3 regions of the Weizmannia sp. CD-2023 genome follow, and region 1 is predicted to be linked to each of the others. Evidence: riboswitches for the same ligand, from Rfam matches in the RefSeq annotation. Region 1 holds a riboswitch; each other region holds the start of a gene.
What was found. A riboswitch is a leader RNA that binds a small molecule or an ion and turns the genes downstream of it on or off. The one in region 1 is predicted to bind S-adenosylmethionine.
Positions count from the first base shown of each region.

Region 2: linked by a shared signal. The riboswitch ahead of P9687_RS07445 (bifunctional homocysteine S-methyltransferase/methylenetetrahydrofolate reductase) and the one ahead of P9687_RS01610 (YezD family protein) in region 1 are both predicted to bind S-adenosylmethionine.
Region 3: linked by a shared signal. The riboswitch ahead of P9687_RS04635 (methionine ABC transporter ATP-binding protein) and the one ahead of P9687_RS01610 (YezD family protein) in region 1 are both predicted to bind S-adenosylmethionine.

Region 1 is NZ_JARTJQ010000013.1:1,207-12,159, forward strand. It holds gene P9687_RS01585 (C40 family peptidase) at 1-1,009, opposite strand, end outside; gene P9687_RS01590 (hypothetical protein) at 1,227-1,442, opposite strand; gene P9687_RS01595 (TerC family protein) at 1,841-2,503, opposite strand; gene P9687_RS01600 (AEC family transporter) at 2,846-3,760, shown strand; gene P9687_RS01605 (bifunctional GNAT family N-acetyltransferase/carbon-nitrogen hydrolase family protein) at 3,886-5,427, opposite strand; SAM riboswitch class I at 5,572-5,678, shown strand; gene P9687_RS01610 (YezD family protein) at 5,795-5,974, shown strand; gene ssuE (NADPH-dependent FMN reductase) at 6,063-6,602, opposite strand; gene P9687_RS01620 (ATP-binding cassette domain-containing protein) at 6,623-7,375, opposite strand; gene ssuC (aliphatic sulfonate ABC transporter permease SsuC) at 7,390-8,148, opposite strand; gene ssuD (FMNH2-dependent alkanesulfonate monooxygenase) at 8,162-9,295, opposite strand; gene P9687_RS01635 (sulfonate ABC transporter substrate-binding protein) at 9,315-10,301, opposite strand; gene guaC (GMP reductase) at 10,710-10,953, shown strand, end outside.
Region 2 is NZ_JARTJQ010000052.1:19,106-30,058, reverse strand. It holds gene P9687_RS07480 (DUF1648 domain-containing protein) at 1-1,056, shown strand, start outside; gene P9687_RS07475 (winged helix-turn-helix transcriptional regulator) at 1,100-1,423, opposite strand; gene P9687_RS07470 (hypothetical protein) at 1,783-1,965, shown strand; gene P9687_RS07465 (VTT domain-containing protein) at 2,681-3,955, shown strand; gene P9687_RS07460 (DedA family protein) at 3,987-4,586, shown strand; gene P9687_RS07455 (LCP family protein) at 5,429-6,388, shown strand; gene P9687_RS07450 (hypothetical protein) at 6,558-7,217, shown strand; SAM riboswitch class I at 7,330-7,431, shown strand; gene P9687_RS07445 (bifunctional homocysteine S-methyltransferase/methylenetetrahydrofolate reductase) at 7,499-9,334, shown strand; gene metH (methionine synthase) at 9,594-10,953, shown strand, end outside.
Region 3 is NZ_JARTJQ010000032.1:21,139-32,091, reverse strand. It holds gene P9687_RS04660 (carbon starvation CstA family protein) at 1-820, opposite strand, end outside; gene P9687_RS04655 (LytR/AlgR family response regulator transcription factor) at 951-1,667, opposite strand; gene P9687_RS04650 (sensor histidine kinase) at 1,642-3,423, opposite strand; gene P9687_RS04645 (MetQ/NlpA family ABC transporter substrate-binding protein) at 3,627-4,469, opposite strand; gene P9687_RS04640 (methionine ABC transporter permease) at 4,531-5,193, opposite strand; gene P9687_RS04635 (methionine ABC transporter ATP-binding protein) at 5,183-6,223, opposite strand; SAM riboswitch class I at 6,296-6,404, opposite strand; gene P9687_RS04630 (ABC transporter ATP-binding protein) at 6,486-7,265, opposite strand; gene P9687_RS04625 (hypothetical protein) at 7,325-7,897, opposite strand; gene P9687_RS04620 (ParM/StbA family protein) at 7,909-9,087, opposite strand; gene P9687_RS04615 (MATE family efflux transporter) at 9,504-10,853, shown strand.

The DNA of each region.
Region 1 (10,953 bases):
CTGAATTTGAACTTGATACAACGTTTTTGGAAACGGACCTTGAGCCGCTTGCTTGTGAGCTGCTTGTGCTTGCCGAGCTGGATGAACTGCTTCCATTTGAGCTGCTCCCGGCGTTAGACGAACTGCTTGCAGTACCGGACGATTGATTAGATTGTGAGCTGCCCGCTTGTGAACTGCTTTGCGTGCTGGTTGAACCATTTGCAGTTGTGCTGCCCGAATTGTTGGACGAACTGCTTGCCGTGCTGGACGAACCGCTTGTCTGTGAACTTGCGCTTGTGCTACCTGCACCATTTGAGCTGCTTGCTGTGCCAGACGATTGATTGGATTGCGAGCTGCTTACAGCACTGGATGGGCCGTCCACTTTTAAAGCACTTCCGGCAACAATCCAATCAGAGCTTAAATGGTTCCATTCTTTCAATTGGGAGACGGTCACGCCGAATTTTTGCGCAACGCCGGAAAGCGTGTCCCCTGATACAATTTTATATGTGCCGTTTGGCGCTGTGCTTCTTTGCGCCGCAGCACTTTTGGCGGTGTTATTTGCAGCGCTGCTGTTGGCAGTGCTGTTGTTGGCGTTACGATTCGCAGTACTGTTGGCAGTACTGTTGGCAGTACTATTGGCAGTACTGCTGGTTGTAGCGGAAGAACTGTTAATTTTCAGGATATCTCCGGCATAAATTAAATCAGAGTTTAAATGGTTCCACTCTTTCAATTGGGATACTTTAACGCCGTATTTTTTTGCAATGGCGGAAAGCGTGTCCCCTGATACAATTTTATATTTTTTTGGTGTATTAGACGGCACCTTAAATTTCTGATTCGGATAAATAATATCGCCTGTCAAATGGTTATCACTTTTAATTTGGGAAACCGTTGTATGGTATTGTTGGGAAATCTTCCACAACGAATCTCCTTTTTTGACCGTGTATGTAGCTGCTTCCGTTGATGCAGAACCTACAATTAAAGACGCTAATGTCATGCCGGCGGTAACAGACAATACTTTTTTTCGAGTCAAGATCGAAAACCTCCTGGATGTTTAAAAAAATTTTCATTGGCTATATATAAAGGGTCATGGTTTGTTTCACTCACAAACCCTATTTTAAAAAAATTCACCCCCACTTTCAATCATTCTATGAAAACGTAATTCAACTGTAATCTCATAGAAAATTTACCATTTTAGGAATATAGTTGTGATAAAACCAATTTATATAGGAAAAAAGTTGTGTTTCTATTTAATCCGCAAAAAAATCCCTCGCTTTGGCAGCGAGGAGGCATTGTTTCAGAAGCCCGATGTATAGGGACTGTTCACCCCTGCCTTCCTTAAAAATAATCGGCAGCCCCTCTTTTACGTGGATCCCGGGGGATGTCGTCGGGTGAATAAAATATTTTTTGTCCCATTCCTTCAATTCATCCACCATCACTTCAGTGGAAGGCAAGTTTTCAGCCATTCTGATTGCCCCTTTAAATGAACTTTCTGATTTGTATAAATTCATATTAGCTTGTTTTGATCCGTAACGCATTAGCCAAAATGTCAAATCATTGAGCGGAATTCTTTGCATTTTTTAAAATTGTTATTATTCCGAATGAACTTCCCATCTCTGTAAGGAAGGCTGTCTCCGCAACGAAACAAACCCCCCCCGGTTCGTGAGCGGAATCTTTCACACGAACTAGGGGGGCTTTTCATTGCTATATGACACTCTAAGACCGGCTTTCGGGACTCCAATCCAGTATATCGCTGCGAACGCGCCGAGCTGTTCCCTTGCCGGAAGCGGGCTGTTTTTAAACTGTGCTGCCGGCCCGGACGTTCGCGCATCCTGGCAGCCGGCTCTTCTTTCGGCGAATCTGGTCAGGCCCTGTTTCTTGCCTTTATCATGAACCCGGCTAATATCAAAAAGATGGCGGCATCCAGCGCAATGAAGTTGATCCATTCGTTTAATTGAAATCCCCAAACTTTTTCCAACAGGCTCACAGGGTATTTCATGACCGGATCTTTAAAGATGCCGGTGACCGCAACATGTGCAATCAGACCGCCGGCAACAATCTGCACCAATGAAATTTTATCCAGTATTTCAGAAAAGAACTCGAAGAAAGCGAGTACAGTCGTTAAGCTTAAGGCCATGCCAGCCATCGTGTACAGCAAATTGGCGGAAATGCCGGACGTGATCAAAACACTGTCCATACAGACGAGAAAATCAGCCGCAAGCACAATTAACAGCATTTTGGCGGCCGGGATGCTTGGAACGGGCCTTGCCTCGGAATCAGGCTGGATGGAACTTACAAAACGGAAAGCAATATAGAGGAGAATCATCCCTGCCAAGACGCGGAATCCCGGAATCCCTGTTAAATACTGAATCATCGCAACATAAATTGTACGGCTGGCTGTCAGACATACAACGATATAAAAAAACAGACGCTTTGGCTCATAGCCGTATTTCCGGACCACGGTTGTAATAATAAGAAGATTATCCAGATCACTAATCAGGTTGAGCAAGTAAATTTTTAAAATCACAAAAACACGTCACCCCTGCCTTTGCCAATCCATTTCGGGAACGGAAAAACAGCATCGCACGCCGATCCCTCTATTAATATATTTGGACAAAAGCAAAAACAGACGCAGCAAAAATTTTTCCGAATGAAAAAGGAATGCCGTTTTCATGGAAAAGATTTACCAGGTGGCTGACTTCATTTTCAAATAGGATCAAATCATTTTTTATGCCTTATTTTGAACTGTGATAAAAAAGAACTAACCTGTTATCTGAATAACCAGGACAGAGTTGCCAAAAATTTTCCTTGCCGTTTCTTTCTCATTGTTTTTTAATGAAATTAGATCAAAAAGAAAGCTGGGAAAAATGTGGGTGTTGTGTTGACGAAAGCCGCTTCGTTTATTTTGATCATTGTGCTCGGTTACATTTTGAAGCGGATTGGATTTTTTAAGCCGGATGATTTTCAGCTGGTTTCCCGCATGGTTTTAAACATTACATTGCCATGCGCCGTGATTACAAATTTTGAAAAACTCTCCCTTGAAACTTCGCTGCTGATGCTTGTTGCAATCGGCGTCTTTTGCAATCTAGTGATGATTGCAACCGGCTATATCGTTTCCTGGCGCCGTACCCATATGGAAAAAGCCTTTAACATGATCAATTATTCTGGTTATAATATTGGCTGTTTTACGCTCCCCTATGTACAAAATTTCCTGGGGCCCGTTGGTGTAGTGGCAACCTGCCTGTTCGATGCCGGCAATTCGGTTTTATGCACGGGCGGCACATATTCGATTGCTTCCGCCGTTGCCAACAACGAAAGAACAAATGCGGCATCTTACCTAAAAAAAATGTTTTCATCCATCCCGATGGATACCTATCTGATCATGCTTGCGCTGTCGCTTTTGCATATTACATTGCCGGCAGGCGTGACCACATTTACCGGAATCGTCGGACAGGCAAACGGCTTTCTGGCCATGCTGATGATCGGGATCGGTTTTGAACTCCGGCTTGAAAAAAGCCAGGTTGCGGGCATCTTAAAAGCCGTTATCATCCGTTACGGAATGGCCATCCTGTTTGCAGCATTCTTTTATTTCCTGCTGCCGCTGCCGCTTGAAGTTCGGCTCGTGCTCGTGATTATCGCGTTTGCGCCGATTTCCGCCGTCTGCACGGCATTTACCCAGAAATGCGGCGGCAATGTCGCCATGTCCAGCACGTTTAACTCGTTGTCCATTTTGATCAGCATTGTGTTGATGACCAGCCTGATGGTCGTGCTGAAGATCGCCTGAATCATGAAAAACCGCTTAGAGCTTCCATCCTCTAAGCGGTTTTTTGATGCGGTATCCGGTTTTTCCGAGCAGCCGTTCAGGCACTTGGCGGCTGCCCGGCCGGTCTTGCGTCCAGTCCGTCATGCTCAGGCCTTGGTGTTGATCTTAATCTGATACAAATCCCTTCTCCGGTCGGCCAGTTGCCGGACGGAGCCGCTGTTGCGGTTGCGGCGCAGCTTCTCAAGATCGACATCGCCGACAACGACGGTATCGACATTGGGATCGCATTCCCCGACAATGCCATCGCGGGCAAAACCGAAATCGGAGGGAGAAAAGATCCCGGACTGGGCATACTGGATATCCATGTTTTCCACGTGGGTCAGGTTGCCGACTGTTCCCGCAATACAGGTGTACACCTGGTTTTCAATGGCCCGCGCCTGTGCACAGTAGCGGACGCGCAAATAGGCCTGGCGGTCGTCCGTGCAAAACGGGACAAAAATAATGTTCGCACCGTGGTCGACAGCGACACGGGCCAGCTCCGGAAACTCGATATCATAGCAAATCAGAATCGCAATTTTCCCGCAATCCGTATCAAATACATTGAGTTCGTTTCCTTCCGCGATCCCCCACCATTTCCGCTCATTTGGCGTAATATGGAGTTTGGTCTGCCTCTCAATCGTCCCATCGCGCCGGAACAAAAAAGCGACATTGTAAATGCCCCCGTCTTCTTCCACAAAATGGGACCCGCCGATAATGTTGACATTGTAGCGTACGGCAAGCTCTGTAAACAGTTCAATATATTGGTCTGTGTACCCGGAAAGCCGGCGCACTGCCTGGTCAGGGCGTTTTTCTTCCAGGTAGGACATCAACTGTGTGGTGAAAATTTCCGGAAAAACGGCGAAATCAGAACCGAAATCCGCGGCCACATCGACATAATATTCTACCTGTCTGACAAAATCATCGAAGGAATCAATTTTTTTCATCATATATTGGATCGCTGTAATCCTGACCGGGAACGAAGCATGATAGACACGGCGGGACTTCGGCAAATAATCGACGTTATGCCATTCCATAAGCGTTGCAAATGAAGCGGATGCTGTATCATCCGGCAAATACTGCCTGTTGATCCGCATAATCTGGAACCCTTCAAGCAGCTGGAAGGACAGAACCGGGTCATAAATATTGTGCATCTCGACTTCTTCCACGTATTCGCGCGGGGTCATTTTGTCTTTATATTTGCTGTAATTCGGAATCCGGCCGCCAATGATGATGCTTTGAAGGTTCATTTTCCGGCAAAGCTCTTTCCGTGCCTCATACAAACGGTGCCCGAACTTCATGCGCCGGTATTCCGGGTCGATCATCACTTCAATGCCGTACAGGTTGAGCCCGTGCGGATTATGGTTGGTAATGTAGCCGTTCGCAGTGATCGTATCCCATGTATGCTGGTCTTCGTATTCATCGAAATTGACAATTAAGCTGGAGCAGGAACCGACGATTTTCCCTTCGTATTCCACGCAAAACTGCCCTTCCGGAAAAATCCGGATATGGCTTTCCAGCTGCTCGTGTTTCCACGGCTCCATCCCCGGAAAACATTTTTTCGACAATGCCATAATATCATCAATGTCTTCAAAGCGGATGTTCCGCACCTCGATTTTCTTCTCAAACTTGGATACATCTGTCTCTGGCACAATCTCACACCCTTAACACACTTTTTCTATTATCATACCCTATCCGAATCGGTTTTGCCCGAAAAGCAGCTGAAATGCCGAAAATATAAGTTGACAAATCGGAATAATATTATTTATCATAGTTTTAACAAATTATTTCTATACAGCTTATCAAGAGAGGGGGAGGGACTGGCCCGAGGAAACCTCAGCAACAGATTCTTTTTGGGAATACTGTGCTAATTCCAGCAAGCGCCAAGCTTGGAAGATAAGTTAAGGAGCCTCGCCCTCTTCTTAACTTTTCTTGAAGGGGGCCTTTCTTTTTTGGATCATCCGCATGGCCGGCCGGACCACCACGCACACACGAAATTTATTTTGGGGGGTATGAAAAATGGCTCATATTGATGAAACGAAAGTAGCCCGCATTATGGAATCATTGCAAAAACTGGAGTTTGGAACAGTGGTCATTTCGATCCATGAAGGAAACATCACACAGATCGAAACAACCGAGAAAGTCCGGTTTGCACTGGAAAAGAAAAAAGCGGCACTTCCCAAACAAAAGATGGGATGACGGGCGCCGGCATTCCGGTTATCTCTTTTCCCGTTGTTCGTGCTACACGAATGCCGGCATTTGGATATCGTCCAAATGCCGGATTTGTTTAAGAGTACAGCGGTATGGAAATTTGCGGAAATGCTGTTTTTAAAGCAGCATTCAGGCGGCCAGCCGCTTGCCGGTCGAGTTCATAAAACCCATCCTTTTTTTTCACTTGTTGGTCGAGAATGAACACCCCTTTTTCAATGCAAGTTGTCCCGAGCGAAGCCAAGACCGGTTTCAGGGCGTAATCGAGCGCGAGCAAGTGGCCGAATGTGCCGCCCATGGCGAGCGGCAGCACCTGTTTGCCGGATAAGCCATTTTGCGGCAAAAGATCCAGAAACGTCTTGAGCAGTCCGGAATAAGACGCTTTATAGACCGGTGTCAAAATGATTATCGTATCGCCTTCTTCCACTTTTCTTAATGCCCCGGTGATGGGCGGGCTTTGCCGGGCATGCATTAAATCGCCGGCCGGAAGTTCCCGGATATTGATGAGCTCCGGTTCGTACCCGTGCCCCCTTAACCCGGCCCTGATATAATCACGGATCCCATTTAATCTCGTATACGCAGAAGGGCTCCCGTTCAGCAGTACTATTTTTTCCGCCATATGAATCCCCCATTTCTTCCTTAATTTTTCATTGCATGCAAAACCGGGTGGCCGCTCCCTAAAATGCGGTTTAAAATATGATTGGCCGTTGCTGCAAAGAGGGCGTGGTCCCTTTTCCGCGGATAAGGGAGTTTTACCGGGCAGTCCATCGCAATTTCCCCTTCTTCGATTAACACTACCCGATCGGCGAGGGCGACTGCTTCTTCCACGTCATGCGTCACCAATATGGCTGTAAAATGTTTTTCGAGCCAAAGAGACTGGATCAGCGCATGCATTTCAATCCGGGTTAAAGCATCAAGCGCCCCAAGCGGTTCATCGAGGAGAAGGATGTCCGGCTCATGGATTAATGCCCTCGCCAGCGCCACCCTTTGTTTCTGCCCGCCGGATAAGGATGAAGGCCAATCATCCGCACGCCCTTCCAGCCCGACCTTTCTAAGCATTTCACGGGCCGCATGCTTCCAGTCTCCTGCAAGGCCCAGGCCGACATTTTGAAGCACGGTTTTCCACGGGAGCAGGCGGCCGTCCTGAAACATCATTTTCGCCGATCTATTTATGCCGGATAAAGGCGCCCCGTTTATAAGAATTTTTCCGCCGCTTGCCGCTTCAAGCCCTGAAAGCAGCCTAAGGAGCGTACTTTTGCCGCATCCGCTCCTTCCGACAATCGCAATAAATTCCCCTTTTCTTATTTTCAAATGAAGATGGCGCAGGACGCGATGGCTGCCGAATGATTTTTCCAGCCCCTCAATTTCCACAGCAAACACCTTATTCGTCATCGTTTCCTCCTCCTTTATTTTTGATATGACGGGTGCCACTTTAACAATCGTTGTTCCGCGATTTTTGCCAGCCAGTCGGAAAGTTTTCCAAGAAGGGCATATAAGACAATGCTCAAAACGACAACGTCAAGCTGCATGAACTCGCGGGCGTTCATGGCCATATAGCCAATACCGGAGTTGGATGCAATCGTTTCGGCCACAATCAGGGTTACCCATGTGACCCCGAGCGCATAGCGCACACCGACCAAAATGGAAGGAAGCGCCCCCGGCAGGATCATATGCCAAAAAAGCGCCGGCCCTTTCAGCCCGTAAACACCCCCCATTTCAATCAGCGCTCTGTCCACCGAACGGATACCATGAAACGTATTTAAATAGATTGGAAAAAAGGTGCCGAGCGCGACGAGAAACAGCTTCGCCTCTTCCCCGATCCCGAACCATAAAATAACAATCGGAATCAGGGCGAGATGGGGAACGTTCCGGACCATCTGCACGGTACTGTCGAGCAGGCCCTCCGCTTTTTTGGACAGCCCGGTAAACAGCCCGAGCCCAAATCCGATTCCGCCGCCAACCAAAAATCCGACCAGTGCCCGTTTTGCGCTGGCGGCGATATAATCGAAAAGCTGCCCGGATTGTGTGAGGCTCCAAGCCGCTTTTACAACGGCAACAGGGCTTGGGAGCACATTGGATGGCAAAATGCCGGCCGAACTTGCAAGCTGCCAGGCAAACAGCAGGAAAACCGGCACCACCCATGGCATGACGCGTTTTTTCAACATCAGACCGGCCTCCTTACTTTAATACTTTCGGCAGTGCATCGTTCGCCACAATCTCGCCGAACGGGCTGATGATATTGGAAGCGGGGGCATCAGGCTGCTCAAGCGGCAGGTACGGGAACAACAGCTCAGCCGTCCGGTACGCTTCTTCAAGATGCGGATAACCGGATAAAATGAACGTTTCAATGCCAAGTTCTGCATATTCCTTCATTCTTTCTGCGACAATTTCCGGGCTGCCTACAAGCGCCGTTCCCGCCCCGCCGCGCACGAGCCCGACGCCGGCCCAAAGGTTCGGGCTGATTTCAAGATGGTCCCGGCTGCCGTTGTGCAGGGATGTCATCCGTTGCTGGCCGACCGAGTCAAACCGTGAGAAAATCTTTTGGGACGCTTGGATGAGTTCATCATCCACATACCGGATCAAGTCATTGGCAGCATCCCACGCCGCTTTTTCTGTTTCCCTGACAATGACATGGAGCCGGATGCCGAAACGCACTGTCCTTCCTTGTGCTGACGCCAGTTTTTTGACATGGCTGATTTTTTCCTTTACTTTTTCCGGCGGCTCGCCCCAGGTCAAATAGACATCGACATGTTTTGCCGCCACTTCCTGCCCGATTTCCGACGACCCGCCGAAATAAAGCGGCGGATAAGGCTGCTGCACCGTCGGGTAGAGCAATTTGCTCCCTTTTACGTTTAAATATTTGCCTGTAAAATCGGCTTCCCTGTTTTCGAGCAAGTTCCGCCAGATTGTCAGAAATTCATCGGTCAGTTCATAACGTTCGCGGTGGCTGAGATGGAGACCGTCCCCCGCCAGTTCAACCGGATCCCCCCCGGTGACAACATTGATGAGCAGCCGCCCTTCGGAAAGCCTGTCAAATGTTGCGGCCATTCTCGCTGCCTGCGATGGAGACATGATCCCAGGCCGGACCGCAACGAGGAACTTCATTTTTGAAGTAACCGGAATCAGGCTCGAGGCCGCCACCCATGCATCTTCGCAAGATCTTCCGGTTGGGAGCAGCGCCCCGGTGTAGCCGAGCTGGTCGACCGCTTGTGCCACTTGCTTTAAATAATGATAAGTGACGGCCCGCCCGCCGGTTGTTACCCCTAGGTAGCGCGAATCGCCATGCGTCGGTATAAACCAGAATACTTTCATGTATCATTTCCCCTTTCATTTAGTCGGATAAAAAGGCTTCTTTCACTTTGATTGGTTTCGGAATTAACTTCAGTTTGTAAAATTCATTTGCGATTTGCTGCTGGCCCTTAATCGTTTGCGCTGTGATTTTTTCAACGCCAAACTGTTTGCGGCTGAGCGCCAGTTCCAATGATTTTTTATCCATTCCAATCTGCGGCGCCAGGAATTCAGCCGCCTGCTTTGGATTTTTCTCCACCCATAGGTCTGTTTTCTCAAGTTGTTTAAAAATCACTTGGAGAACGTCCGCATGGTTTTGTGCAAACGGCTTTGCTGCCAGGAAAAACTCCCGGTTCTCGACAAGGCTGGTGCCGTCCACTATGGTGTGGGATTTCGTTGCCAGCTGTGCATCAGCCAAAAACGGATCCCAGATCACCCATGCATCGACATCCCCTTTTTCAAATGCAGTGCGCGCATCGGCGGGCGCCAGAAAAACCGGATGGATGCTGCTGTAGGAAATGCCGGCTTTCTCCAATGCCCGTACAAGCAAATAGTGGACATTCGAACCCTTATTCAACGCGATTTTCTTGCCTTTTAAATCTTTGAGGCTATGAATGTTGGAATTTTTCGGGACAATGATGGCTTCCCCTTTTGGATTGCTGGCCGAATCGGCAAAATATACGAGCGGCGCCCCTGCTGCCTGAGCAAAAATGGGCGGTGCTTCCCCCGTATGGCCAAAGTCTAGACTCCCCGCATTCAACGCTTCCAAAAGCTGCGGGCCGCCGGGAAATTCCGTCCATTTTACGGAATATCCGAGCGGTTTCAGTGCTTTTTCAAGTGTTCCTTTCGCTTTTAAAATGTTTAAGGTTCCGAATTTCTGATAGCCAATCCGGACCACTTTGCCGCCTTTTTCGCCCGATTTTGCCGCTGCTGTATCCTTTTTCCCACTGCTGCATCCGCTGATGAGTAAAAAAATGGCGGTGATCAGCAGCAAATGGACCGACACCAGTCGCTTTCGTTTCTTTAACATTTCCCTCTCTCCTTTCTTGTTTTATAGCATTATGTAGGAGGTACACATGGGCACCGCCCCCTTTCCTATCATTCCGATTTATTTAGTTGGTAAAAGGCCGCAAAAAAGGCCCCTCATCTTTTAAATAAAGTGAGGAGCCTTCGGTTGACCGGCCGGCTTCAAAATATTTCAATTGTCTTTCCACATCAGTATCCGCTTAAATGTTGCTTGCCCGTTTGAAAGGTTAAATTCATTTTAATTCCACTATTCCGACCTGTCAAGTAATATTTTATTTTTTTATCATTCATGCTGATCGCCGGTATCATGATGAAAACCTTTGACAATTGTAAAAAAATCAGGTAAAGTACCAATGTACGAACATTTATTGAGTTATATTCAAATAATATTCGTTTTTAGGAGTGTAAACCCATGGATACAGTGTTTGATTATGAAGATATTCAGCTAATTCCGGAAAAATGCATTGTAAATAGCCGTTCGGAGTGTGATACGAGTGTGGAATTGGGCGGGCGGAAATTCAGATTGCCTGTTGTGCCGGCCAATATGCAAACCATCATAGATGAAAAAATCGCAGTCTACCTTGCGGAAAACGGATATTTTTACATTATGCACCGTTTTCAGCCGGAAAAACGGCTTTCGTTTGTGAAGGAGATGA
Region 2 (10,953 bases), on a different contig from region 1:
GGAATGGTTGCCGTCATGATGGCAGTAACACCGTACATTACAAGAAAAACGGAAAGTTTTGGGGTCACCATCCCAGAGGCAGCCTACCTGGATCCTGAACTGAAAAAACTGAGGAAACAATACGCCGCAGTCATTATTGTCTTCAGCATCCTTCTGGCAGCCGCCCTGTTCATAGCTGTAAGCACAAGCCAGTTGCTTCAAACTGGTTTCGCTCTCGCAGTCCTTGTTGACATTGCCGGTAATTTTCTCATCTATCTTTATTTTCACCGAAAAATGAAGGCAATCAAGAAGACGCGGAACTGGGCAGCCGGGAAAAAGCAGGCGATCATCGTCGACCCGAAATTCCGGAGCCAGAAACTCATTTTTTCCAACGCATGGTTTCTGATCCATGCAAGCGTGACAGCAGCCACTTTCCTGATGACATGGTTGTGCTACGGACGGATTCCGGACCGGATCGCCATGCATTATGATTTTAACGGTACACCGACAGACTGGGTGGAAAAATCGTACCGGACCGTGTTTGAACTGCCAACTGTCCAGCTGTTCTTGCTTATCCTGTTCATTTGGCTGAATACGATGATTGCAAAAAGCAAACAGCAGCTCAATGCCGAAAGACCGGAAGCCTCCCTCGAGCAAAATGTCCGTTTCCGGCGCAGATGGTCAGCATTTATGATCATTACAGGCTTGCTTATGATTTTACTATTTTTTGCCATTCAGCTTTCCTTTATTGTGCCGGTCCCGATTGCCTGGTTGTCGTACGGAGGCATGGGCGCGGTCCTGTTGATTGTGGCCGGGGCGGTTTTGCTCTCGGTTATCACCGGGCAGGGCGGCAGCCGCATCCGCGTAGGCAATGGTGCCGTTCAGGGCCGCTTCCAGTATGATGACGATGCGTATTGGAAACTCGGCGTTTTTTACTTCAATCGCAACGATCCTTCCTTATGGGTGGAAAAAAGGTTCGGGAGCGGCTGGACCCTTAACTTTGCGCACCCGGCAGGCTGGATTATCCTCGGGCTCATTATTCTGATTCCGCTTTTGCTTGGTGTTTTCTTTTCTTAAAAAACAAGGGGGCTGCTCCAAAGAATGGAAGCAACCCCTTTTATTATTCACTTTCAAGATCAACCCATTTGTCTGCCCAATTTTGCACTTCATCAAGGACCGGCTTGATCGCCTCGCCTTTTTCTGTCAACCGGTATTCGATCCGGACAGGGCTTTCCGGGTACACTTCCCGTACAAGGATGCCCTGGTCTTCCAGCTCCTTCAGCCGCTCCGAAAGCACCTTTTGGCTGATATGCGGGATAAGCTCCGCCATTTCGTTAAACCGCATCGGCCCATTAGAAAGGACACGGATAATCACGCCAACCCAGCGTTTTCCCAATAGCTGAAACGCCTTTTCGAAACGCGGACATAAACTTTGGTTTCCCATTTTTGTAACGCACCTTTCTCATCAACCCTGCATTCCGGGGCTATATCAACAAAAGCCTTTTTAACCATTATACATGAATTGTAAACTTACTAAAAGTAACTAGCTAACAATCTCTGTCCAGTGGAACTGCTGCGTTCGGCCGAAAAAGCTGGCAAACCCGTGACGGAAATGGCCCTAAAAAATCCCCAAATAAAGACGAAAAAATGAAAATGGAAGGAAATCACGGTGAAACGGTGCCACCCCCAAACAAAAAAAGTAAAATGAGAAATGTTCCAATGGGTCCCCGGTCGGGTAAAGTTCTTCCAATCCATTGAATTTTCATATAAAATAGAGGGAGTAAAGAAAGGGAGGTTTTTAAGGTGAAAAAATTACTTTTCTATACGGTAGTAGGCTTTGCCGGCTACCAATACTTCAAATCAAAAGAAAACCGTGAAAAAGCGGCAGATGCCTTGAACAAGTTTTATGGAAACGTGGAAAAATGGCTCTCAAATTTTCAGCAATCAAATCGCGGCGGAAACAGGCAATCCGGCACACAAGCCTAAAGGCAGACAGTGATTGGGCGTAGTTACCATTGCGATTCAGTCAGGCGAATGCTTGAAATGATCTCCCACCTGCTCTTTGGCCATGAGGATGGGAGACTTCTTTCATAAATCCGTTAAAATGGACTTGATCATTCACGCCCTCTTCTAATCCCCGTTCACCCACAACTGTAAAATTTTCCCTGGGCCATCACAACAGGGAAGTCGTGAACCTTCCAAATCTCAAATAAAATTTACAGGTGTAAAAACCATACGGAGACGGGTGAAGTATCATGGCCGAAAGCGGATAAAATAAATACTGAATCTTGAATGTTCCCTGGCAAAATACGGCAACCGAAACAATAAGCCTCATGTAAAAAACTCCCCAAAGCCTGGTGAATATATAAAATGAACCTAAATTTTTCGCGTTAAAATCAATTACGATGGCTACACATACAGAAGTAGGAATGTTTAGTTCAACTTATGCAGCAGCCGAAAGCAGAAAACACGTTTCTTAACTTAATGCAAAACGGGTGCGGGAACACGCTGGGTCCGGGAAAGAAGCTGGTTTTAAATCTGGATGGTTCCCTGCAAAGTGCCTATCATAAAATTGACAACTATCAAGTCTTAACCTTTTTGACAAACCCACCCTCATGCCCGAAAATGGCTGTAAGAAGAGTGAACTTTATGCAAACAAAAGCGGTCGTTTTTATTGACGCCGTTTAAGAGAGGGATACAAATGTCGGTGACATCATACGTCGATCAATATGGATATATTGTGCTGCTTTTGGCACTTTTGCTCGAAATGATTGCAGTTCCGCTTCCAGGCGAAGTGCTGATGAGCTATGCCGGTTATATGGTGCACCAGGGGCAGCTCAACTGGATCTTGAGCATTCTCATTGCCGCCACCGGTACATCTGTCGGCATGACAACGGCCTATTTTATCGGGCAGCGGCTCGGCGGCCCGTTTTTACATAAATACGGCCATTTTATCCATCTCGGCCCGTCCCAGCTTGAAAAAACATCGCGCTGGTTTAATAAATATGGGAATAAATTGCTTATCGTCGCGTATTTTATACCAGGTGTCCGCCACATCACCGGCTATTTTTCCGGAATTACGAAACTGCCATTCCGGTCATTTGCCACTTTTGCCTATTCCGGCGCTTTGATTTGGACAAGCACGTTTATTTCCCTCGGGAAGCTGCTTGGCTCGCAGTGGGAGCAGTTCCACGAAGCGGTAAAAAAATATCTCGTCATAGGCGGTATTGTAAGCGCCGGCTTAATCATCGCGTATTATGTGTTCCGCTATTTCCATAAGCAGATTTTCTGGGCGATGATGGCGGTGCTCCGGCGCGTTTTCATGATTTTCCGCAGCCGGGTGCGCGCCGAGTTTGTGATCATCGGCACCACGCTGGTGACATTGTTTTTGATTGTGTTAATGATCACAATGATTCAAAACCTTTTCAGCGAAGATTTCAGCGACTTTAACGAGGTGACCTCTTTAATCGTATCGCTTTTGTTCAAACACCATTGGGCAGGCGTCATGAAAGGGATGCTGGCGCTCAGCTCGCGGCAGGCGCTCATTCTCGTCATGGTGTTGACGGTTCTTTGGATCATTTGGAAAGGCAAAGATCGCACGCACGAATTTTTGATTATGCTGCTTGTCACAATCGGCGGGGAACTGTATCAAAATGTGCTGCATGAAGTGTTCCACCGGATGTCGGAAACGGAAATTCCGACGTTTTCCCACTTTGTCTTCTCATTTCCGAGCGACCAGGCGATGATGATTCTGATCATTTACGGCTATTTTACATATCTCGTTGTCCGGCACGCTGAGATGTTTTGGGTCCATACGTTTATGGATGTACTTCTTTTAGCTGTTCTGTTGTTCGCAGCTGTCAGCCATATTTATTTCGGCCTTGAAATCCCGAGTAACATTGCGGGCGGTTATGTATTCGGCGGCGTCTGGCTTGGCTTAAATATTTTATTGCTGGAAATTTTCCGTATGATATGATGGATAAGAAAGCAAATGTTGGAGGGGAAACATGTTCTCAGACTTTGTCACACAAATTTTAACAGCACTCGCTGATCTGGGTTACTTCGGTGTTGCGATCGGGCTTGCGATTGAGATTATCCCGAGCGAGATTGTCCTTGCCTATGCCGGCTATTTAATTTCCCGGGGAGAGATCAATTATTTCGGCGCCATTGCAGCGGGCACACTTGGCATTTTGATTGCCCAACTGATTTTATACTGGATCGGTGCATACGGTGGGCGCCCGTTCTTGCTAAAGTACGGTAAATATTTGCTGATTCACGAAAGGCATCTCGATGTCGCGGAAGAATGGTTCAACAAGTACGGCGCCGGTGTTATTTTTACGGGCCGATTCATCCCGGTCATCCGCCAGGCCATTTCGATCCCGGCCGGCATTGCCAAAATGTCGTATTTCAAGTTCATTTTTTTCACGCTGCTTGCGACCATTCCGTGGGCAGTGCTGTTTATCTTTCTCGGTGAACGTCTCGCATCAAACTGGGCACAAATTGATGACGTTGCGGCTCCTTATGTCAAGCCGGTTACCATTATCGCGATCATCATCATTGTGCTTTATATCGCTTACTCCATGTACCGCAAGAAAAAAAGAGCCTGACCCTCTATTTAGGGGGCCGGGCTTTTTCCATAGATGAGGGAAGAGTGGAAACGGTGGGGTTCGGATCCCAAGAACGGCTAACTCCCACCAAATCAAAGATATAGGTTAGCTGCTATAATTGTTCAAAATCCTTAACCAAAAAAACCGCCTGCACAAAGCAGACGGCGAAAAAGGGGGTTAACATGGATGAAAAAGCAAGCCTAGTTTGCATCTTGCCTGATTACAAGAAAAAGGATAACGCAGGAAGCTTAAAACAATCTTAACAGGCCGAAATTTTGAAAAAGAGGCATGTTTATCTGCTATGGCCGAAAAAAACCGCCTGCACAAAGCAGACGGCCAAAAAAGGGGGTTAACATGGATGAAAAAGCAAGCCGGATTTTCATCTTGCCTGATTACAAGAAAAAGGATAACGCCGAAAGCTTAAAACAATCTTAACAGGCCGAGATTCAGAAAAAGAGGCAGGCTTGCCCACTACCCCCAGAAAAAATCGCCTGCTCAAGGGCGGCGGCCGAAAAAGGGGACATATGAAAAAGTAGGTTGTAATCTCTCTTGCAAAGAAAAGCATACCTGCCGAAACTTAAAAAATGCTTAAAACCCCACATCTCCCGGCTATAAAAAAACGCCTGCACAAAGCAGACGAACCAACAAAAGCTCTTACCTGATGACAAACATCAATATACCGCTGGAAAATAAAAAACGCCTTAACTTTGCATGAAAGTTATGTGAAATTCCCCACAAATTATGATCTCGACAAAAATAACAAAATTTCATCAAAATTTTCGTGACAAATTGCCGCTTTTAGATAATAATAATGAAGACAGACTACTAAAACGAGGGATTCTATGGAGTCAAGAGTAGCGAAAAAAAAGAAAAAACGGTCAAGAGTCCGCTGGCGCAGAGTGTTCCTTATGCTCTTTTTACTGCTCATCGTCGCCGGCGCGGGTTACACAGCCTATCAATACTACGCTGGCGTTCATCAGACAGACCCGAATGATGTCTTAAATATGGACAATCTGGAATTTAACGGTAAAAAGGATGCAAATGGCCGCACCAATATTCTCCTTCTCGGAATTGATCGGCGCGGGCAAGAAGATTCAAGAACCGATACCATCATGATTGCCCAATATGACCCGAAGAATAACCAGGTGAAGCTCATTTCGATTATGCGTGACATTTATGCCGAAATTCCGGGGTATAGAAACTATAAAATTAACACAGCCTACTATCTTGGCAATCTGAAGAATCAAAAAAAGGGTGTTGAATTGCTGCGTCAAACACTCAAAACCAATTTTGACATTGATGTGCAATATTATGCACTTGTCGATTTCCAAGGTTTTGTTAAAATTGTCGATACCCTGGCGCCTCAAGGCATTGAAATGAACGTGGAACATAAAATGTCGGAAAACATCGGCTTGACGCTTTATCCTGGAAAACAGCTGATGCATGGGAAACAATTGCTCGCCTACGCACGATTCAGACATGACGCGCAAGGCGACTTTGGCCGGGTTGCCCGCCAGCAAAAAGTGCTTAAAGCGCTCCAATCTGAAGTTTTCAGCGTGAATGGTATCGCCAAAGCGCCGAAACTGCTTGGAACCATTCAGCCGTATATTGCCACCAATATGAGCAAAATGAACATTCTTGCGCTCGCCAAAGACGCCGTCGGAGGCAACCTCAAGGTAAAAACAATGACCGTACCGGTTGCCGGCACCTATACCAATGTCAGCTATCCGGGCGTCGGCGCCGCACTCGAAGTGGACAAAGAAAAAAATATAGAAGCCATCAAACAGTTTTTGGATGAATAACAGGGGCCGGTTCCGGCTCTTTTTTTGTTGCAGACAGAAAGCCGTACCGGGAGCAAATTGTCCTTTTGGAGGGTTCAAAAAGACAAAAGAAAGCCGGACTAGGAGCAAATTGTCTTTTTGAAGGGTTCAAAAAGACAAAAGAGAGCCGTACCGGGAGCAAATTGTCCTTTTGGAGAGCTCTAAAAGACAAAAGAAAGCCGGACCAGGAGCAAATTGTCCTTTTGGAGAGCTCAAAAAGACAAAAGAGAGCTGGACCAGGAGCAAATTGTCCTTTTGGAGAGCTCAAAAAGACAAAAGAGAGTCGGATCAGGGGCGAATTGTCCTTTTGGAGGGCTCAAAAAGACAAAAGAAAGCCGGACCAAGAGCAAATTGTCTTTTTGAAGGGTTCAAAAAGAAAAAAGAGAGCCGTACCGGGAGCAAATTGTCTTTTTGGAGAGCTCAAAAAGACAAAAGAAAGCCGGACCAAGAGCAAATTGTCCTTTTGGAGGGCTCAAAAAGACAAAAGAGAGTCGGATCAGGGGCGAATTGTCCTTTTGGAGGGCTCAAAAAGACAAAAGAGAGTCGGATCAGGGGCGAATTGTCCTTTTGGAGAGCTCAAAAAGACAAAAGAGAGCCGGACCAAGAGCAAATTGTCTTTTTGAAGGGCCCAAAAAGACAAAAGAAAGCCGGACCAAGAGCAAATTGTCTTTTTGGAGAGTTCAAAAAGACAAAAGAGAGCTGGACCAAGAGCAAATTGTCCTTTTGGAGGGTTCAAAAAGACAAAAGAAAGCCGTACCGGGAGCAAATTGTCCTTTTGGAGGGCTCAAAAAGGCAAAAGAAAGCCAATTAGACAAAAGGGACGAAACCGCATCCAATATGAATTTCAATTTCCCCCTTGTCATGTCACCCGGCAAAGTGTAAAGTATAAATAAGTCAAAATTTTAAGTACGTTCAATCGAATAGCCTTATCAAGAGAGGCGGAGGGACTTGGCCCGATGAAACCTCAGCAACCAGCCCATACGGCACGGTGCTAAATCCAACAGGTATACCTGAAAAGATAAGGAGAATGTTGTCATCTTGCCTCCTTTTCTGGGAGGCTTTTTTCATATCATTCAAAGGGAGTGTAAAAATTTGAACCTTCTCGAAACGTTAAAAAACCGCATCCTTGTTGCAGACGGGGCAATGGGGACACTGCTATATGCATACGGCGCCGACACATGTTATGAGTCATTCAACCTGACCCATCCGGAAGACATCCACGCGATCCACCGCGCCTATATCGAAGCAGGCGCATCGGTCATCCAGACAAACACGTACAGCGCCAACTATATCAAGCTGGCACAGTATGGCCTGGAAGAAAAAGTAAAAGACATCAACAAAGCGGCCGTCCGGATTGCAAAAGAAGCGGCAAACCGTGACACATTTATACTCGGCACAGTCGGCGGTATCCGCGGCCAGCGCAAAACCGAAGCAACACTTGCCGAAATCAAGCGTACGTTCCGCGAGCAGATTTTTCACCTCCTGGACGAAGGAGTTGATGCCCTGCTTTTGGAAACGTATTTTGACGCGGAAGAACTGTATACGGTCGTTGACATTGCGAAAAAAGAAGCGGATGTCCCGGTCATCGCCCAGTTCTCGCTTATCGAACCGGGCGTGCTCCAAAACGGAACCCCGGTCCGCGACGCGTTCAAGGAACTTGAAAACCGCGGCGCCGATGTGACCGGCCTGAACTGCCGGCTCGGCCCGCACCACATGATCCAGGCGTTCGAAGAAATCCCGATACCGAAGCGTGCCTTTTTGTCCGCATACCCGAATGCGAGTCTTTTAGATTACGAGGAAGGCCGGTTCACGTTCACAAATAACGCCGATTATTTTAAAACATGTGCCGAAAAACTTGTCGAACAGGGTGTGCGCCTGATCGGCGGCTGCTGCGGCACAACGCCGGCCCACATCAAAGCAATCGCAGAAGGGGTGCAGGGGCTTTTGCCTGTCACAGAAAAAACGGTCCGCCCGCCGAAAATTGAAATCGCAGCCGCCCCGGCGCAGCACGAACCACCGTTGCATGAAATCGTAAAAAAGCGCCGCTCTGTCATTGTCGAATTGGATACGCCGAAAACTCTGAACACGACTCGCTTTTTTGAAGGGGCAAAAGCGCTGCACGACGCCGGCATCGATGCCTTGACAATGGCCGACAACTCGCTTGCAAGCCCGCGCATCAGCAACACAGCGATTGCTTCAATTTTAAAAGAGAAACATGGCATCCGGCCGCTTGTTCATATTACATGCCGTGATCGTAATTTGATCGGGCTGCAGTCGCACTTAATGGGCCTTGCTGCGCTCGGGATTGACCAGGTGCTTGCCATCACGGGGGATCCGACAAAAATCGGCGACTTCCCGGGAGCGACGAGCGTATACGATTTGTCATCCATGGAACTGATCGCAATGATCAAGCAATTCAATGATGGCATCTCCCATTCCGGCAAATCGCTTCACAGGAAAACGAATTTTTCCGTCGCGGCTGCATTTAACCCGAACGTCCGCAATCTTGATAAAACGGTCGGGAGGTTGGAGCGCAAAATCCGCCACGGTGCCGATTATTTTATCACCCAGCCTGTGTTCAGCACGGAAAAAATCGAGCAAATCCATGAAGCAACGAAGCATTTGGACGCACCGATCTATCTTGGCATTATGCCGCTTACCAGCTACCGGAACGCGGTCTTTCTGCACAATGAAGTGCCGGGCATCAAACTGACGGATGAAATTTTGGCGGCGATGGAAAAAACAAATGGCGACCCTGCGAAAGCGCGTGAAGAAAGCCTTGCGATCAGCCGTACCCTGATCGACGCGGCCCTCGGCTATTTCAACGGCATTTACTTAATTACGCCGCTCGAACGCTACGAACTGACGGTGGAATGCACGCGCTATATCCACGAAAAAACAGCAGTGCAAGGCGCAGGCATTGTCTGAGACTGCAACGAAAAGAGTACAGGCGGATTCATTAAAGTGAAACTTTGATAGCACTGTCCAATTGCAAGATTAAGAAAAGAGCTCAAGAAGGCAAAACGAAACCTTGGCCGGCTTCAGCCCCGGCGAGATGCATGCACTTTAAACTCAATCAAAAGTGGCACCGGCGCCGCCAGCATCGGAACGCGGCCCAGCCAGGTACCAAATGTTACCGTACGTCGCAATCTCAATATCAAACGTACAACCAAAGGGGGAATTTTTCATGGGGCAAACGTTATTTGAACAGCAGCTTGCAAACCGCATTCTCATCCTTGACGGGGCGATGGGGACGATGATCCAGCAGCAACACCTTACCGCGGCAGATTTTGGCGGCGAAGCATACGAAGGCTGCAATGAACACTTGAATCTCACAGCGCCCGATATCATCCGCTCGATCCATGAAGCATATCTCGAAGCGGGGGCCGACATCATCGAAACGAACACATTTGGCGCAACGTCTATTGTCCTTAACGAGTACGGCCTCGGGCATCTCGCTGAAAAAATCAACATCGAAGCCGCGCGCATCGCCAAGCAGGCTGCCAAAAAATTTTCCACACCCGAGCGGCCGCGGTTTGTCGCCGGTTCGATGGGCCCGACAACAAAGACGCTCTCCGTCACGGGCGGCACCACTTTTGACGCGCTCAAAACCGCTTACCAGGAACAGGCTTGCGGGCTCATAAAAGGCGGCGTCGACGTGCTCCTTCTCGAAACATCGCAGGACTTGCTGAACGTCAAAGCCGCTTTTCTTGGCATTACGGACGCATTTAACGAAACCGGAAAAAAACTGCCGCTTCTCATCTCCGGCACCATTGAACCGATGGGCACAACGCTTGCCGGCCAGAACATCGAAGCATTTTACATTTCCGTCGAGCATATGCAGCCGGCCGCAGTCGGGCTTAACTGCGCGACCGGCCCGGAGTTCATGGCCGACTCGATCCGCACACTCGCGGGGCTCGCCAAAACGGCAGTGAGCTGTTACCCGAACGCCGGGCTTCCCGACGAAGAAGGGCATTACCACGAAACACCGGAATCGCTCGCTGTCAAAATGAAAGGCTTCGCCGAAAAAGGCTGGCTCAACATCGCAGGCGGCTGCTGCGGCACAACACCTGCCCATATCAAAGCACTGAATGAAGCACTTGCCGGGCTCCCGCCGCGCCAGCCTGCAAAACAAGAGCACCACGTCGTCTCCGGCATCGAACCCTTTATTTACGATGACCCGTCCACCCGCCCGATTTTTGTCGGCGAACGCACAAACGTCATCGGTTCGCGCAAGTTCCGGCGCCTGATCGCGGAAGGCAAATGGGAAGAAGCGAGCGAAATTGCCCGTACCCAGGTCAAAAACGGCGCACAGATCATCGACATCTGCCTCGCCGACCCGGATCGCGATGAAATCAGTGACATGGAAAATTTTATTTCGATCGCCGTGAAAAAAGTGAAAGTGCCGTTTATGATCGATTCCACGGACGAAAACGTAATCGAAAAAGCTTTTACATACTGCCAAGGAAAAAGCATTGTCAATTCCATTAACCTTGAAAACGGGACGGAACGGTTTGAAAAAGTCGTGCCGCTCCTCAAAAAATACG
Region 3 (10,953 bases), on a different contig from region 1:
GCATATGAATCGGCGGATTAATGATAAATACACCAATAATGAGGGCAATAAACACGCCGATTTTCATAAAGCTGCTCAAATAATCACGCGGTGCCAACAGCAGCCATACCGGAAGCGCCGCGGCAAAAAATGCATAAGCTGGAAGAATAATGGCCAATGTTTTCGGATCAAACGTAAGCCATTCGCCAATCACAGTATGCCGGATCCACGGCCCGGCAAAAACGCCCGCTACGATTAGGAGGAACCCGATCGTTGTCGTCAGCTTCAAATTGCCGGTTTTTTTGTAAAACAAGCCAACACCCATTGCAACCGGAATGGTGATCCCCACGGAAAAGGTGCCCCATGGGTTATTTTGCAGGGCATTTACGACAACCATGGAAAGACCGGCCATTGTAATTACAATAATAAACAGCATGGCAAGGCCTGTACAGAACCCGGCAACCGGCCCCATTTCCTCTTTCGCCACTTCGGAAAGTGATTTCCCTTTCCGGCGCATGGAGGCAAAGAGCACGACAGCATCGTGTACGGCACCGCCGATAACAGCGCCGATCAAAAGCCATAAGAGGCCCGGCAAATAGCCGAACTGCGCTGCCAAAATCGGTCCGACAAGCGGGCCTGCAGCCGCAATCGCCGCAAAATGGTGGCCGAACGTCACCCATTTATTGGTCGGCACATAATCTTTCCCGTCGTTAAACTCATGTGCCGGCGTCGGCGTATCATTATTCAGCTTTAAAACCTTTACGGCCATAAACGTGCCATATAAACGATAAGCAATCATTAAGATACAGATGGAGCCGATTACAATTGTAATCGCATTCATTTGGTGAAAGCCTCCTTTTTGTCATTCTCATCGCTTATATTTTATAAGTTTTGCACGCTGTAAAAGCTGTTTTCCGGCAAAATGTAAATATCATAGGATAAGAGGGCGAATTCAGAGGATGAAATGCATTTTAAATCCGGATAAACTGTTTTAACACATGCTTGTAAGTCCGGCTGACCGGAATATTCGCCCCGTCCCGCATGATCAGATTATAAGTGGAATGAAACCATGGCCGGATCTCGACAATGGCATCGAGATTGACGAGATAAGCACGGTGGACGCGGGCAATCGACGTAGATGGCAGTTTCTTTTCTACATTTACCAGTGATTCTGTTATGGTATATTTTTTATCATCTGTCGCAATGACTGTCCGCCCGTCAACCGACTCCGCGTACAACAGTTTTTCAACCGGGATGATGACAATGCGCTCATCTGTTGTGACCGCCAGTTTGCCGGGATTTTTCGGAACAGCAGGACGGTCCCCTTCCAACATTTTTTTCACCTTTGCGACTGTCTGTGCTACCCTTTTTTCTTCAAACGGTTTTAAAATGTAGTCTGCAGCATTCAGTTCAAACGCTTTTACGGCATATTCATCATAAGCGGTCGCAAATACAACGGCCGGATGCTGCGGATAGCGGCTGATTTCCTTCACGAGATCTATGCCATGCTCGTTTGTCAGCATCATATCGGCAAACACAATATCCGCCTCGGTTTCTTTCAGCTTCGCAAGCGCTTCCTTTACGGATCCGGCTTCGCCCGCCAATTCCACCTGCCCCGTTTTTTTCAGCAAGTAAATCAATTCATCTCGGGCCGGGGCTTCATCATCCACTACAAATGCCTTCAGCATATTCTCCCCCCCATATTTCCTCTAATGGTATCGAAATGGCCACTTTGGTTCCGCCGGTTTTTCTGTTTTCAATCCGGAATACAGCACTATGCCCGTAGATTTCCTCAATTCTTTTCCGGATGTTCCACAAGGCTGTCCCAGTCCCCTCGGCCGAGTCGACAGCCACATTGCCAAGCGACTGCACCTGTTCTTTAGAAATGCCTTTTCCGTTGTCCTCCGTTTCCATGATGAATTTTCCGTTTTTCACACGTGCGCGGACAACAATAAACGGATTTTTCGTAAATTGTTGTGTGAAAGCATGGTGGACGGCGTTTTCCACCAAGGGCTGCAGTGTAAATGGCGGCACCATCGCTGTGTGTAAAAGCGGATCAATATCAAAATGAACATGATACCACCCCGGAAACCGTGCCTGTTCAATGGCCAAATAAGCTTTCACATGTTCCAGTTCTTTTTCAAGGGGGATCAGCATTTTTCCCGCCCCCTGCAGGTTGCTGCGGAAAAAGGCCGCGAGCTGCACGAGCAGTTCCCTTGCTTTATCCGCATCTGTCCGGACAAGGCATGTAATCGTGTTAATCGCATTAAAGAAAAAATGTGGGTGAACCTGGGCCTGGAGCGCTTTAATCTCGGCATCTTTCAAAAGTTTTCTTTGCAGTTCCGCCTCCGCCAGTTCAAGCTGGTTGGAAAACAACTTGCTCAAACCTTCCGCCAGTTCCTGTTCGACCGCGCTTAATTGTGATGCTGATGTAAAGTAAAGCTTTAACGTGCCCGCAACTTGTTCGCGGACAAACAGCGGCAGCACGATCGCCGCCTGGAGCGGGCAGCCTTCGTGGTTGCACTGGATTTCCTTAGCCGTTCTCGCGACCATGATTTTCCCGTGCAAAAGCACCCTTTCCGTCAGCTTTGTCGACATGCTCTCAAGCGGAATATGATGGTCCGATGCTACCCCTGCATGCGCCAGCACTTTTTCCCGGTCCGTAATAGCGACGGCATCAGCTGCTGTATGCTTCAAAATTATTTCTGCCGCTTCTTTGCATGATTGCATGTTCAGCCCTTTCCGGAAATGGGCTAGCGTTTCCTGTGCAATCTGCAGCGCTTTATGGGTCTGCACCGCTCTTGTCCGTTCTTCTTCCAGTAAAATCGTCTGGATAATCAAGATAAAAATAAACGTACCAAAGCCGTTAATCGAAATCATCGGTACCGCGATCAGGCGGACGAGCGCCACTGCTTCTTCAAAAGGTTTTGCTACTGCCAGGATGATGCCCATCTGTAGCATTTCCATTAAAACCCCAGCAGCGACCGCTTCAAGCGCAGCATACTTCCCGCGCACGTTAAAGCGTCTGCCAATAAAGCCCATGATAATGCCGGCAATCATCGTCGACAGGCTGCAGGCAATATCCGTATAGCCGCCGAGTGACAGGCGGTGGATGCTGGCAAGCAGACCTGCGCCGATCCCAACAACCGGCCCGCCCAAAAGGCCTGCAATCCCGACGCCCATGATTCGGGTATTGGCAATCGCACTTTCGACCGATAAATGCCCCTGCCCGAAAGCATGTGAGACTTTCCCATGCTCAATAACGATGCCGGTATAGTTACTAATGATGCCAAAAATTCCGAAAACAATAATCAGCACCAATTTTTCTTTCCATCCGTATTCCTGATGAATAATTTGCCGGAATGTCTTCAGCCGCGAGAGTAAAAAAGCAGCAATGACAAGAATCCCGGCCCGCTCAAGCATTACCGGCAAAAGTGCTGCCATAAAGGATCCCCCTTTGTTTTCCACCCGTACGTATTGAAAACCCTTTCTTTTATTATAAAAGACTTCACCGGTTTTAGGAAAGCAAAAAAGCAGTGTTTCAAAAAGCCGGCCCATAGAAAAACGGCGGGATACCGTTCTAACCGTATCCTGCCGCGTCTCTATGCCCGCTGTTTTTTAGGGGGCTGCTATGAAACTATTTGCCATCATTGTGTTTGCTTATAATCTTTTAAATACGATACCGGTTTATTGACCGGGACGGCTGCACCTTTATAATGCTTTTTGATAAAGTCAGAGACTTCTTTTGAATGATAAATGTTTACGATTTCTTTCAACGTTTTGTCATACTTGTCTTTTGTCCGGGCTGCAATAATATTGATATACGCTTTGTTGCCCGCATCTTCACGGAAGATGGAGTCATTCGTCGGGTTTAAGCCGGCATTAATGGCCATATCGCAATTGATCACAGCGAGTGCCGAATCATCCAGGCCGCGCGGTGTTTGGGCGGCATCCACGGCAGTAATTTTCAAATGTTTCGGGTTTGAAGCGACATTTTCAAGCCCGCCTTTGCCTGTGAAACCTTTTTTCGTCGTAATCAATCCGGCTTTTTGCAGCAAAAGCAAAGCCCTGCCGAGGTTTGTCGGGTCTTTCGGAATCACAACTTGGTCGCCATCTTTCACTTCGCTGACCTTTTTATATCTTTTCGAGTAGATCCCCATCGGCCAAATATTCGTTGTGCCGATCGCCGAAAGCTTCAGATTGCGTTGTTTGATAAAATCATCGAAATAAACAACCGTCTGGAACGCGTTAATATCAATTTCCCCGTCGCTTAATGCGAGGTTCGGCTGAACATAGTCGTCAAAGCGGACAATCTTAATATTAATATTTTTCTTTTTCGCGAGTTTCTGGATTAAATTCCATGTCGGCACTTCAGAAGTGGTTGTCCCGACTTTGATTGTTTTTGTGCTTGTACTGCTCGAATTGTTTTTGGCCCCGCATCCTGCCAAAACCAGGATGAGCCCCAATAATAGAATCGCAAATTTTTTCATCGCTGCTAAGTCCCCCTGAATTGAATTTTTTATAAAAAAGGTGTAACCCTTTTTTTCAATATTATTTTCTCCGGATTTTTTTGGAGAGAAAGTTGCCCAATGTCTGGACAAGCTGGGTGAAAATGACCAGCGTGATAACGGTAACGATCATGACGCCTGTCTGAAACTGGTTGTACCCGTATGTGATCGCCAAATCCCCGATCCCGCCGGCACCGACCGCGCCCGCCATCGCGGAAGCCCCAATCAGCCCGATGGTGGCAATCGTTAAATTGAGCACCATGGATGCCTTTGCTTCCGGAAGCAAAAACCGCCAAATAATCTGCCAGTTCGTCGCCCCCATTGACTGCGCAAGTTCGATTGTCCCTTTGTCGACTTCAAGCAGTGAACTTTCAATGAGCCTCCCGATGTAAAAAGCAGTGTACAACACAAGCGGCACAATCGCTGCGGTTGTTCCGATCGCTGTCCCGACAACCCAGCGCGTAAACGGAATGATCGCGACAACGAGAATAATAAACGGGATCGACCGAAAAATATTGATAATCACATTTAAAATATTAAAAATCCATTTGTTTTCCCATATGCCGTTTTCCCGGGTAATAACGAGAATGACGCCAACCGGGATGCCGATGATGATGGAAATGAGTAATGATACAGCCACCATATACAGCGTCTGGCCCATTGCCGTGAAAAATTGCGGCCAAAACCATGACCAATCAAATGCCATTTTTCTCCACCTCCCGAATGATCGCTTCGTGATCGTTGATGTACTGAATGGCCCGCTTCATTTCTTCCGGGTCGCCTTTCAATTCGACAAGCAGGTTGCCAAAAGGGATTCCCTGAAGTTCGGTGATCATGCCATGAAGCACATTCAGGTCGATTGAAAATTGTTTTGCTGTATTGGATAACAGCGGCATATTGGTGGAAGCTCCTTTAAACAGAATCCGGTAAATGCCGTGCGGGTTGTCTTTGCTGCTTTCATCGATCAGTTTTTGCACTGATGGCGGAATCGAATCATTCAGCACGGTTTTCACAAAGCTTCTCGCAATTTGCGTTTTCGGTTCTGTGAAAAGGTCGATTACAGGGCCCTGCTCCACAATTTTTCCGCCGTCCAGCACTGCCACTTTATCACAAATGTCACGAATGACGTTCATTTCATGGGTGATCATAAGAATCGTGATGCCCAGCTCGTCCCGGACTTTCCGTAAAAGGGCAAGCACGGCTTCAGTCGTATTCGGATCAAGGGCCGATGTTGCCTCGTCACAAAGCAGAATGTCCGGGTCTGTCGCAAGGGCTCTTGCAATGCCAACCCTTTGTTTCTGGCCGCCTGACAACTGGTCAGGGTAGTGGTGCATTCTCTCTTCTAACCCGACAAAAGACAATAATTCTGCCACTTTTGCCTTTATTTCTTCCTTCGGGCGGTGTTCCAGCACAAGCGGCATGGCTACGTTTTGAAAAATCGTCTTTGACTGAAGCAGATTGAACTGCTGGAAAATCATGCCGATTTTTTTCCGCTCTTGGCGCAGCTTTGCAGGCGGCAGGCGCACAAGGTCGATCCCGTTAACGAGCACTTCCCCGGAAGTCGGCCGCTCGAGCAGATTCACGCACCGGATCAGCGTGCTTTTCCCGGCACCGCTGTAGCCGACCACCCCGAAGATTTCCCCTTTTTCAACACGCAGGTTGATGCCTTTTAACGCTTCAACCTTTTTGTCCTTCCCTTTTCCGTATACCTTATGAATATCTTCTAATACCAGCATGTTGAAAACTCCTTCTGTTCCTTTTGGCAAAAAAAAACCTTCTTTCATTCGAAAGAGGTTTGCCGGTCAAGTGACTTATCTCTCAGAATGAACCATTCTGCAGGAATTAGCACCTTTCAAAAAAAGATTTGAAGGTTGCTGGACGTCATCGGGCCTGTCCCTCAGTCTCTCTGGATAAGTTATTCATTTGTTATATTTAAATATTAGTGGACGGCTCGGGATTTGTCAATTCATTATTTTATATTTTTTTGTTTTCCAATCATCAGACAACTTGAAACAAAGCCCGGTTTCCCCGCCACTCCACCTGAATTTCATGCTCAAAAAAGCGGGAAAGCACTTGTTTTTCAATCATCTCGGAAGTCCGGCCCTGCCGGAAAACTTCCCCGTTCCTGATCAGCAATGTTTTTTGGAAAGCGGGAGAAATTTCTTCCGGATGGTGCGTGACATATACAAGCGTCGGTCCGTTCTTATCTTTCGCCAGCTCCTCCACACTTTCTAGCAAAATTTCCCGGGCAAACAAATCCAGCCCGTTGCAAGGCTCGTCCAAAATTAAGATGCGCGGTTCCGCCATTAACGCGCGCGCAATTAAAAGCTTCTGCCGCTCTCCTTGCGAACAATGTTCATAAGCACGGCTAAAAAGGGAAGCACAATGTAATTGTTCCATCAAGTGCAGGGCTTTTTCTTCGTCTTGTGCATCCACCGCTTCATACAGCCCGATGGATGCATATTTGCCGCTGATAACCACATCGCTTGCAAGCTGGGTGCGCGGTATTCTCTCCTGGATGGAGGAGCTGACCCAGCCGATTGATTTCCGCAGTTCCGGCAGGCTTGTTTTTCCGAACGTTTTTCCGAGCACCTTGATGCTCCCCTTTGTTGGCCAAATATACCCATTGATCATATTAAGCAAAGTGGTTTTGCCGGAACCGTTTAAGCCGAGGATAGCCCAGTGCTCCCCTTTTTTGACCGTCCAGTGAATGTCCGAGAGCAGTTTTTTGCCGTCGCGCACAAGGCTCACATCGGCAACTTCGATTACATTTTCCATCTGTGCCATCCCCTTACATTTCGTACAAGTTTTAAACACAGGGGTTCACCCTGCGCTCTTTATTTATTCATGCTGGCGAGAAAATCGCCGAGCAGGTCTTCCGCATCTTCTTCTTTTTCCGGCGCTCCCGTTTCGGGCGGTGCCGGTTCGACGGCGGCAGTTCTCCAGTCGAATGCATCAAGATCATCCGATCCAGGCGGCTCACCACCGGATCGAACCGGTTTCGCGTCCGCTTCTTCGCTGGTTTGCGGCAATTCGTCTTCCTGTAAAAAAAGCGTCTCATCCATAGATACAGGTTGTTTCGACAGGGCCGCAAAGAGCGAAGTCGCCCGGAGTGGATCCTGAATCAGTTCGTAAACAATGCTGCCGAGCATCGCTTCCGAATGTTCATGCTTCAGCCAGTCATGTTGCACTTTTGTCAGTTTGCGCGGCAGCGGGATTGTAATGGTTTCTTTGTCCTTTACGAGCGACTGGTTGATGCCCTGTAAGACATATCCGGCTATTTTGGCGGAGAAGTTCCGTTTCTCTTTTTCTTTTAACTTTGACAGTTCTTTTAAAATATGATCGGGCGTATCCTGGGGGATCCGGAACGCAATCGTCTGGCCCCGCTTCATCCCGCTTTGTTTTTCCATATTTTTTCACCTTATTTGGATTCGACCGGTTTCTTTCCTTTGTCTTCCGGTTTATTGTTTTTCCTCACATAATCCGAAATTAATTTGTAGTAAGCATTGGCCATCATCCAGATGCTCTCTTTTTCATCTTCAAAGAAATCAATATTGTAGCCTTCAAGGCTGTTGTTCAGCGTTTTTAAGTAATCTTTCAGGACAACAGAACCGCCGCCGACAAAATAGCAAATCTCTGTTTGTGAGTTTTTCTGCCACACGTTCCGGAGCAGGCGGTATTGTTTCTTTGCAAGGTCAAACAAGATACGGTCTGTAATGTCGTGCACGCTTGTCCGGCTGCCTTTTACCATAATATGGTTGCGGTCATGCTTTTTCGTGATAATATCGACCACATCACGGCGGCTGTCCAATTCGACCCCGTATTTGACGCGGATTTCTTCACGGATCTGTTCAAGCGCTTCTGATACGCCGAGATTAAATCCCTGCGCCCGGTCATCATCGACTGTCCTGTTTTTGATCACGGCGATATCCGTTGAGAGGCCGCCGATATCCTGGATTAAAATGCGTTTGTCAATCAATTCGCGGTTAATAATGTTTAAATCGTTATCCATGACAAGATTGATAAAAGCGGCAAAGCCTTCCGGATACACTTTGATTTCGTCAAATTTCAGATTGACTTTCAACCCCTGATATTTCGGTGTGACAAGAAATTCCACCTGGTGGACGGATCCAAGCAGCTGCGAGCGGTAGCCCGCATCTTTTCCCTCTTTTACTTCGCGGAGCGGCAGGCCTGTCCCAAGCGTGTAATTGGCATCAATGACATTCTGGTTGCGGGTAAAAACTTTGGCGTTTTCCTCCCTTACTGCGTCAAGCGCAAGGCTTGTAAAAAGCAGGACGAGGGTCTGATCCTCTTCCGACTTGCTGCTTCCCGGGTCAAGTTCGGTTGCATTATCGCTTTTGGTTGCGAGATCCCCGACACGGTAAATCACGTTATTTTCCTTTAAAGCAGGGGAGTGGACTTTTACATGGATGCCTTCAAGCGGATCTTTGCTGTCCAGTTCCTCAATGCCAATTACCGGCCGGTCTTCAATATCCCGTGCAATGACGTTCGGGATATTGAGTTCATACTCCATTTTTCCAAAAATGCCTTTTAAAGAATCGTTGCCTACATCGACTGCGGCAATCCGGGTCTTCCCCATTCACTTTTCCTCCCTGTATCGCTTTCTTTGGCTTACTCTAAGAATATCTGAGTCTATAAAAATAATCAATACTCTGAACTTTTTTAACGAAAATGTAAACTTGTTTGCGGCTTGTAAACTTTTGAAAAGTGTTGTTATAAAGCCATGCTTACAGGTTTGCAAACATGTTTGCGTTTTTGTTTACAAATGTTTGCGTTTGTGTAAACATGCAAACAGCTTTGAAAACATGTAAACAAATACGCAAACACAGCCAATATCCCTCATCCATAAAAAATTCACGGGTTTTTTTAAGATTCCAATTGACAGCACGACAATAAAGACTACAATGTTTCATAGTATTGAAGAATGAACATCCGCCAGACCCGGCAATATAACCGGTTTAAAAGGCTGGGGTATCAGATAAAGGGGGAAAAGTGTTGACAGCACAACAGCAATATTACAAAGACCAGACCCTGTTTCAAATTTCTTGGCCGCTCTTTATTGAGCTTTCTTTGCATATGGGAATCGGGATCATCGCAACCCTTATGCTCGGCCACTACGCCGATGATGCGGCTGCCGGGGTGGGCGTGGCCAACCAGCTGTTGAATATGTTTATACTCATTTTTAATGTCACATCCGTCGGCGCGATTATCCTGATCGGGCAAAATCTTGGCGCAGGGAAAATGAAAGAGGCGCGCCAGGTCGCCCATTCCGCTTTCGGTCTCAATTGTTGGTTCGGCCTTGCCGTCGGGCTTTTTGTTTTTCTGTTCGGGCAACTGCTTCTCGGGTTTTTCGACATTCACGGCAAGGTTTATCAATACGCGCTGACATTTGTCAAAATTTGCGGGGCTTCCCTTTTTCTCGAGTCCATCTCCCTCGCTTTAAGCGCAGTACTGAGGAGCCACGGTTTTACAAAAGAATCGATGCTTGTCACCGTTTTAATGGATTTAATTAGCATCTTTGGGAACATTTTGGCCATTACGGGGATTTTCGGGCTCCCGGTTACCGGCGTCATCGGGGTATCGTGGGCCATTGTTGTTGCACGCGTTTTTGCGGTATCGGCGCTTCTTTTCCTTGTCTACCGCAGGCTTGCATTGAAAATGGGCATCCGCGATATCGTCACCATAAAGAAAGAAGACATCCGTGCATTGCTTGAGATTGGAATCCCCTCAGCCGGTGAAAATTTTTCCTACCAGTTTTCCCAGCTGGTGATTACCGGGTTTATCGCCGTACTCGGGGAAGCATCCCTGGCAGCGCGCGTTTATTTAAATAATATTTCGATGGTCTGTTATTTGTTTACCCTCGCCATTGCATCCGGCACCCAGCTGCTTATCGCCCGGTATGTCGGTGCAAAAACGTATGAACGCGCCTTGAAACGCGGGATGAAAACTTTAAAGATTGCCATGATGGCTTCTTTCTTTACTTCGCTGGTGATTGCGCTCATCGGCTCACCTGTTTTGCACATATTTACGAAAAGCGAAGACATTCTCGCCGTCAGCATCCCGATTCTTTGGGCCATTGTTTTTACAGAACCAGGGAGAGCGATGAATATCGTGCTGATGAGTTCGCTGAAATCAGCAGGCGATGTCCGCTTCCCGGTCATGATTGGCATTTTTTCCATGTGGGTATTTGCAGCCAGCTTAAGCTATGTCCTTGGGGTGCATTTCGGGCTTGGGCTGCTCGGTATTTGGATTGCCCAGGGCATTGATGAATGGTTCCGAGGCATCTTTGCCACTCGGCGCTGGCTTTCAAAGCCTTGGGAAAGGCTGTCGCTTCTCAGAGCCTGACCATTTTTATGGCAGGCTTTTTTCTGTGGAAACGCCAGAGGGTGCAATGTTTTCTCACCTATAAGGGCACAAGCAAGCAGCCATGATTGTACGATGAAAA